DNA from 2 places in the Bacillus sp. FAU20 genome. Region 1 is predicted to be linked to the other one. Evidence: riboswitches for the same ligand, from Rfam matches in the RefSeq annotation. Region 1 holds a riboswitch; the other holds the start of a gene.
The links. A riboswitch is a leader RNA that binds a small molecule or an ion and turns the genes downstream of it on or off. The one in region 1 is predicted to bind magnesium.
Positions count from the first base shown of each region.

Region 2: linked by a shared signal. The riboswitch ahead of mgtA (magnesium-translocating P-type ATPase) and the one ahead of AC0OM3_RS16685 (P-type ATPase actuator domain-containing protein) in region 1 are both predicted to bind magnesium.

Region 1 is NZ_JBVYHY010000021.1:573,947-578,385, reverse strand. Features, by position in the region: gene AC0OM3_RS16695 (glutathionylspermidine synthase family protein) at 1-821, shown strand, start outside; gene AC0OM3_RS16690 (DUF350 domain-containing protein) at 814-1,200, shown strand; M-box (ykoK) riboswitch at 1,412-1,577, shown strand; gene AC0OM3_RS16685 (P-type ATPase actuator domain-containing protein) at 1,913-2,638, shown strand; gene AC0OM3_RS16680 (5'-3' exonuclease) at 2,771-3,637, shown strand; gene AC0OM3_RS16675 (FbpB family small basic protein) at 3,960-4,100, shown strand; gene AC0OM3_RS16670 (acyltransferase family protein) at 4,429-4,439, shown strand, end outside.
Region 2 is NZ_JBVYHY010000003.1:502,632-507,070, forward strand. Features, by position in the region: gene mgtA (magnesium-translocating P-type ATPase) at 1-1,762, opposite strand, end outside; M-box (ykoK) riboswitch at 2,094-2,261, opposite strand; gene AC0OM3_RS02950 (hypothetical protein) at 2,429-2,968, shown strand; gene AC0OM3_RS02955 (DUF3932 family protein) at 3,005-3,256, opposite strand; gene rnz (ribonuclease Z) at 3,446-4,369, shown strand.

The sequences.
Region 1 (4,439 bases):
CGGATCAAGAACGATTACTATCTTCTGGTGTTACGAAAGCTGTAATGGAAGCGACAAAGGGATTAGACAATCCAAATGTTGTTTTTACAGCACATCATGAACATATTGAGGATTGGAATACGACTATGTATTTGAGTCAGTTATGCCATGTTGAAAATAAAGTAGTGCCAATGTCAGAACTTAGAATTACAAAAGATGCTCTAATCGATAAAGATGGGGCGAAGATTGACGTTTTATATCGCCAAACATATCCGATAGAAGATTTAATTGAGGATCAAGATTCTGAAACAGGAGATTTGGTAGGGGTGGAACTGCTGCAACTTGTAAAAGCCGGAAAGCTTTTTATAATAAATCCTTTGTCAGCATTTTTACTTCAGCCAAAATCAATTCAGTGTCTTATTTGGGGGTTAGCAGAAGAAGAGGCCTTTTATACAAACGAGGAACAACAGTGGATTAAAGAATATATGTTACCTACATATTTAGAACCAGATTTATTTTTAGGAAAAGGTTCTTTCGTTCAAAAACCTTCATTTGGTAGAGAAGGAGATACAATTACGATTCGCGATAAGGATGAAAATATTATGCTTCAAAATGCACATCAAACATATAAAACGTCACTGCCAATATTTCAAAAGTATACAGAACTTCCAGTCGTATTCTTGGAAACAGAAAAAGGGATGGAGAAACTGTCGTATGTGTTTGGTTCTTTTTTAATTGCTGGAAAAGCGAGTAGTATCGGTATTCGCGCGGGAGAAAAGATTACAGGAAATGAATCGTACTATTTACCGGTAGGTATAAAAAGGAGGAGGAAAAATGATTAATTTTTTATTATATTTAGCAGTAACACTCGGACTTTTATGTATTGGTCTGTTCTTGATGGAAGTGACAACGAAAGTTAAGGAATTTAAGTTAATGGCTCAAGGGAATAAGGCGGTAAGCTATGTGCTTGGAGGACGATTACTTGGGTTAGCTATTGTTTTATATTCGACAGCAGCTAATTCAATTTCACTTCTTGATATGATTTCGTGGGGGGCAATTGGGATTTTGGCTCAAATTATTGTCTTTTATTTAGCTGAGTGGCTTACACCACGCTTTAATATAAACAAAAGTCTCGAAGAAGATAATCAAGCAGTCGGTCTTTTTCTTATGTTTTTATCGCTTTCAATTGGGATTGTAATTGCTGGTTGTATAACTTATTAAAAACTTTACGTTTAAACGTAAAGTTTTTTATTTTATCCCGCTATTTACAGGACAGCCCGCTTGGTGAGGGCTAATAAACAGTGGGGATAAACACCCCCCCACTGATTAAAGTTTCACTTTATATATGTTAGTTTGCCATACCTTTTGAAAAAATTGTAGGCTACGGTTGACATCTATTTTAAATAAGAGTAACATTTTCAATGTAATGAAAATAAGTCTCTGTTAGGTGAGGCTCCTGTATAGAGAAATGCTACTGCCCAAAAATGTCGAGAGACGCCAATGGGTCAACAGGAATGATCGAATTAAGGTTTTTCTTAACGTAGCTGGTAATGTACCTATGCTATACAGTGCTAAAACTCGGTGAGGGAGAGGTCCGTAGATTTCTAATCATATTAGAAATCGTTTATTTGTGTATGTAATGGCCGCTACTCTCTTAAGGGTAGGGGTCTTTTTTGTTACCAAGCTATGAGTAATTTCATAGTATAAACTATAAAATTAAACGAGGAGGTGAGGAGCATGTCAAATTCTGACTCGGTTCCGTTACCCATATACTTCAAATCAAAAATATATGATGTAGGCAGGAAACGATTTGTTCCTCCCTCTATATTTATCACGATGTAGCGTTTATAAAGCGCGAGACACTTTCACAGTAAAGTGGATAAATTGAGAAACAAAGCGTTTCTTCCTATGTTGTAAAGGAGGAGACGATAATATGTTATATGCAAACAAAACTGTGGGTAACACGTCATATAAACTAAGTAAAAAATCAATAAAAGAACAAACAATGCTCCAAAAAAATAAAGATTTATTAATTGAAATTGCAACAAGAGATGTCAAATCTGTATTTGCATATTTTAAAACAACAAGAGACGGACTATCAATGAAAGAGGCACAAAAACGTATTCAAGTATATGGCCGAAATGAACTAACTTCCAAAAGAGCACTTCTTACAGAAGTCATGATGAAGCTTGGTGGCATGATTCCAGGTTTTTCAAAACAACGTGTGTGTGATGAATTACAACGTGAAACGATTACTGTATCTAGAGTAGAATGTTCTAGTAGTACAGGGCTAAATAGTGAACTGAAAATGATGGAGATACCAGTGCGAGAACTTGTACCTGGAGATATGATTTTTCTTTCGGCTGGAGATGCTGTGCCAGCTGATGTACGTATTATTTATGCAGATGACTTATTAGTGAATGAGTCTGTGTTAACGGGAAACGAAGCGAATATAGAGAAGTTTGAGAGCTGCTATCACCTTGAACGTAAACGATTTATTCCATTAAAACGGATGAAAGATTATAATCCACTTGAGCTTGAAAATGTATGTTTTAAAGGTTCGTATATCGTTAGTGGAAATGCAAAAGCTGTCGTTGTTTCTACTGGGAAAAATACGTATTCAGGCATATTGCATACTTGTTGTAGTAGAACGTCTTAATGTGTTAATGATGCTAAATATACAAAAACAATGTATAATAGACAAAGTTGAGCAAAAACGTAGAATGGTAATCTATTTATATAACCTTACGTGATAACGTAAGGTTATTATTTTTTTAATAGGAGAGGAATTATGAAAAAAGTATTATTAGTTGATGGTATGGCACTATTATTTCGTGCTTTTTACGCAACAAGTGTCTACGGACAATTTATGAAACGACAAGATGGAACCCCTACCAACGGAATTCATGGTTATATGAAACACTTATTAACAGCTACGCAAGCGATCGAACCAACACATATCGTTACATGCTGGGATATGGGAAGTACGACATTTAGAACAGAATCGTTCTCGAATTATAAAGCAAATCGTGCAGCGCCACCAGAAGAATTAATTCCTCAATTCGATTTAGTGCAAGAAATGACTGCGAAATTATCCATTCCAGTTATCGGTATGAAAGGCTACGAAGCGGATGATTGTATCGGTACGCTTGCAAAACAATACTGCAATGAAGCTGAAGTTTATATTTTAACAGGTGATACAGATTTACTTCAACTTGTTGATAAGAACGTTACAGTTATGCTTCTGCGTAAAGGAATTGGAAATTACGAATATTACACACCGGAGAAAATCATGGAAGAAAAAGGTGTAGAGCCGTGGCAAATCGTCCATGCAAAAGCTTTCATGGGAGATACAAGTGATAATTATCCAGGTGTAAAAGGTATCGGTGAAAAAACAGCGTATAAGCTTATTCAAGAGCACGGAACAGTATCCGCTGTACTAGAAAATGTAGAATCATTAACAAAAGCGCAGCGTACGAAGATTGAAAGTGATTTAGAGAACTTAAATATTTCGTTACAATTAGCCCAAATTCACTGTGAAGTTCCAATTTCATGTTCACTAGAAGAAGGATTACACACAATGGATGCAGAAAAAATTAGATTTGTTTGTGAAGAAATGAATTGGGGAAGACCTGAAATATTAATAAATATGCTATAAATAGCTTGGAAAGAGGGATGTTGCATAAGTCGAACTTTGACTTGGTAACACCTTCTTTTTGTTTTTGTAAACAGTATTATAGTAAATAAAATTATGTCGAACTCAATTTTAAATATATAAATGTTTCGACAAAATATAATGAAGTAAATTAATTTCAATATAGTTTTAGATAGTCTCTTTTTGCGTGTTCACAAAGTTGTCAGAAAATAAATAGAATTTTCATATGAAGTTCAAATAGAATTCACAACAATCAATTATTATAAGAACACACAGATAATTCTTTATCTTTTATATAAACCATCCCCCAAGGAGGACAATGAAAATGAGAAAAAAAGTGAGAAAATCTTTTAAACAATTATTAATTGAAAATAAACAATCACTATTAAATAATAAAGAAAATATGAAAGAAATTGAAGAGAGAATTGAGAAACGACATGTAGCATATAGTGGTGCCAGTAATTAAATAAAATAAAAAAGATAGCCTATGTAGGCTATCTTTTTTATTTTATATTGAAAAAACGCTATTCAGCTCTTTAATTTTGTAAATATGCAAGATATTTTTATAGTGTTTTTCTATCAATATTACTCATTTTTCGAGGTTGAAATTGGTATATACCAATTTTTAGGATTCGCTATTCATAATATTACAAAAAATGTTACAATACACTCAAATTTATACTATAAAATCATTTTAATATGAAAAATTGGAATGAAAAGAAAGGAGAGGAATATGAATAAAGATGTCGCTTTGAAATGATTATTATCATTTCATTAGGAGTTGATGTAAAAAGATGAAGAGATA
Region 2 (4,439 bases), on a different contig from region 1:
CTAATCCAACTTCTTTACAAACCTTTCTTGTAACAATTTCGTTATCGCCAGTTAAAATTTTCACTTGTACACCATGTTTTTGTAATGCTTGAATTGCAGCTGCTGCAGATGGTTTCGGTGGATCTAAAAAGCCGATATATCCAGCGAGAATCATATCAGTTTCGTCTTTTACTGCGTACTCTGTATCATTTATTTTTCTATCTTTTTTATAAGCCACAGCAATAACCCGCATACCTTCACTATTTAGTGTCTCACTTAGTTTTTTGACATTTGAACGTATTTCCTCGGTGAGTGGAACGATTTTTTCATCCACTTCAGTGTAGTTACAAATTGATAAAATTTCTTCTACGGCACCTTTACAAACCATTGTATGTTCACCTGAAATATCCTTTACGATAACTGACATACGCCGGCGGGCGAAATCGAATGGAATTTCATCTAGCTTTTGAAAAGCTGATGGATTAAATGTATTGTTTTCCTCTGTATGCTTAATAACAGCTTTATCTATTAAATTTTTCAATCCAGTTTGATAGAAACTATTTAAATAGGCAAATTGCAAGACGCGATTGCATTCATTTCCCTTGGGATCTAAGTGACGAACAAGGACCACTTTATCTTCTGTTAAAGTTCCGGTTTTATCTGTACAAAGAATGTTCATAGCACCTAAGTTTTGAATAGAATTTAGCTGTTTTACAATTACTTTTTGTTTAGACATGTTAACGGCACCTTTAGCTAAATTAGCAGTTACAATCATTGGTAACATTTCAGGTGTAAGGCCAACAGCGACGGCAATAGCGAAGAAGAAAGCTTCTTGCCAATCTCCTTTTGTGAATCCATTAATGAGAAGGACAATAGGTGCCATAATAAGCATGAATGTAATTAAGAGCCAGCTTACTTTGTTTACACCTTTATCAAAGCTTGTTTCTACACGCTTTCCAATTACCTTATTTGCTAAAGAGCCGAAATACGTATCGGTACTTGTTGAGATGACAACAGCTTTTGCGCTACCACTTACAATATTTGTTCCCATGAAGCAAAGGTTTTCCATATCGAGTGGATTGTAATTTTTTTTCATGTTTTTCGGTAAGATATGCTTATTTTCTGTATGGTAGCAGTGTTCGTATTTTTCTACAGGAAGTGCTTCCCCTGTTAAAGAAGATTGATTAACAAATAAATCTTTAGCGGATACAATACGCACATCAGCTGGAACGATATCACCGGCTGAAAGGGAAATGATATCGCCAGGTACAAGTTCCTCAATTGGAATTTCTGTTGTGTAATTTCGATTTAAATTCGTTACATTTTTTGTTTCATGTACAAATCCATTTATTCTAAATACGCTTGCAGTTGTTCGAACCATAGCTTTTAAATTAACGGCAGCTTTTTGAGAACGAAATTCTTGGGAAAACCGAATTGTTGCACTAAGTAGTACCATTGCAGATACGACAATTGTTCCTTGCATATCATCCGTGAAAAAGGAGAGTGCTCCAAGAGCTAATAAAACGAAAATAAATGGATTTTTAAATGCCGACAGAAATTGAATGTACCACGGTGCCATTTTATTATGAGCTATTTCGTTCGGACCATATAAAGAAAGTCTACGAGACGCTTCTTGTTTAGATAATCCATCTTGTGTTGTTTCTAAAAGTTTTAACGCAGAGCTTACATCTTGTGTTGCAACCTCCACTAATAATTCGTTATTTGTTTTCATGCTATCTTGCTCATAAGCATGCTTTGTTTCTTGTCTTTGTAAATTAAACATCGGTAGTTCCTCCTCTGTCATGAAGGAGGAAACAATCTGTTACCTAACTATTTGAAATGGTGAGGAACAGTTTCTTTCCTACCTACATGATGAAATATGAATGTAAAACGTATGGGTATCTGGGCCGAATCATCAATTGCCAACTGTTCCTCACCTCCGTACAATTTAGTAGTTTCTGAATATGCTATGTTTGTTTCATAGTAAGGTGCATATAGACGTAAAAAGACCTTTACTCAAAACGAGTAAAGGTCTGAATTCGCAGTTAAAAGAGTCCACAACAAAGACTGTTAGTAGACATAAATAAAAACAGTTTTTGTGTATGACAAAATACATGCACCTCTCCCTCGTTGAGTTTTAGCACTGTATAGCATAGGTACTGAAACCAGCTACATTAAAAAAGGCCTTCATTCCGACCTTTCCTGTTGACCCATTGGCGTCTCTCGACATTTTTGGGCAGCAGCGTTTCTCTATACAGGAGCCTCACCTAACAGAGACCATATTCAATTACATGTTGAATGTTAGCACTGTAAAATTGTAGTGTCAATATTTTTTTATCTGTGTTTTTAAAATATTAAACGGATTTATAATAGATATGTGGGATGAAATGTATGATATTGATTATAAATAATATGAAAAATAAATATTTTTATAAAAGGGGAATTTGTAATGGGACCACAAAATTTTATTATAAATATTGAGAATCAAAAATGGTTGTTTAATGAGCAGGAAGATTTATGTTCACACGGAGAAATATATTTAAATGTGGCTGGAACGATTATTACGCGGACAGGTATGGATGAGGAATGGGGAATAAGTGAATCAGCTTTAGCTTTGTTACGAACTTTAGATAAAGAATATATTTGTGATATTGAAAATGAAGAGGGGCTTATTTTGCACGGATGTGGCACTATGTTAATGTTAGGATGCCCAATTTCAATTCATTGGACTATAAACCATATAGGTGAAAACGTGATTTTAAAGGACTTTGTCAAAGTTATTTCTACTAATCAAAAGGCTATATACTATGAAGGACTTCATATAGAATTGAATGAAAATGAATATAGAAAACAAATTGTTTCTTTTGCACTACAAGCAAAAGAATTATTTAATAAATCAAGTGAAAAGATAATTTCAAATGAGTTTGAGCGAAGTATGTATACCGACTTTTGGACGGAATATGATTATTTGTTAAATAAGTATAAATAAAAAAAGCACTGTAACTAGTGCTTTTTTTATTATAGATTACGAGATTGTAGGGTTTTCAAAAATAACAATCTCTGAACTGTTTGTAGTTGAAACGCGTTGGGCGTAATATGTTAAAGCTGAAGAAATATATGCTGGTAACGTATCATTTGTATGTGATGTTGTATATTCATGGATTAATTCCTTTAAAGTTGTCCATTCTAATTGTGCTGGGTGATCAGACACGAAAGAACTTACCCAGCGATCAAATGAAGATGAAAAATCAGTTTGTAAACGAAATACTTCTTTCATAATAAAACGCTCCCTTAAAATGTAGTATAATTATTTTAACACAAAAAACGAACGATAGCTAAATTTTTTAAGTGTAACGTTCGTGTTATATAGTTGTCTAGATGTTTCGTTATGTAAATTCAATTTGCCATTTGAAATAACATTCCGTAAGATGAGAGATAGAGTATATTTAGAGCTGGAGGAAAGAAAGTGGAATTTGTATTTTTAGGAACTGGTGCAGGTGTTCCTTCAAAAGGAAGGAACGTTTCAGCAATTGCTTTACAATTGTTAGAAGAACGAGGACAAACTTGGTTATTTGATTGTGGTGAGGCCACGCAACATCAAATATTACATACATCTGTACGTCCGCGCCGCATTGAAAAAATATTTATTACGCATTTACATGGCGATCATATTTTTGGGTTGCCTGGTTTATTAGGTAGCCGTTCATTTCAAGGAGGAACTACGCCTTTAACGGTGTATGGACCGAAAGGAATTAAACAATTTATTGAAGTGGCATTATCGGTAAGTACGACACATGTGAAATATCCACTTGAAGTTGTGGAGATAACAGAAGAAGGTACCGTATTTGAAGATAATGAATTTTATGTAGAAACGAAAAGATTGTCACACGGTATAGAATGCTTTGGATATCGTATTGTAGAGAAAGATATACAAGGTGCTCTTTTAGTTGATAAGTTGCTTGAGATGGGTGTGAAACCAGGTCCAATCTTTAAACGTTTAAAAGATGGTGAAGTAGTTGAATTAGAGGATGGCACGATATTAAATGGAAATGAGTTTATCGGCCCACCTCAAAAAGGAAGAATTATTACTATCTTAGGTGATACGCGATATTGCGAAGCGAGTAGGGAGCTTGCGCAAGATGCAGATGTACTTGTCCATGAAGCGACTTTCGCAGCAGAAGATGAGCAACAAGCGTATGATTATTTTCATTCTACATCTAAGCAAGCTGCGAGCATTGCACTTCAGGCAAATGCGAAGCGACTAATATTAACTCACATTAGTTCTCGCTATCAAGGAGATACATATAAGGAATTATTGAAAGAGGCTAGAGAGTTGTTTTCTAATACAGAAATAGCGACAGATTTGAAATCATTCCCAGTAGAAAAATGATAATTTCGTAAAAAATGGTAACGGCGGGTTACCATTTTTTTATGTTTAAAAAAATTTAAAAATAAAACTG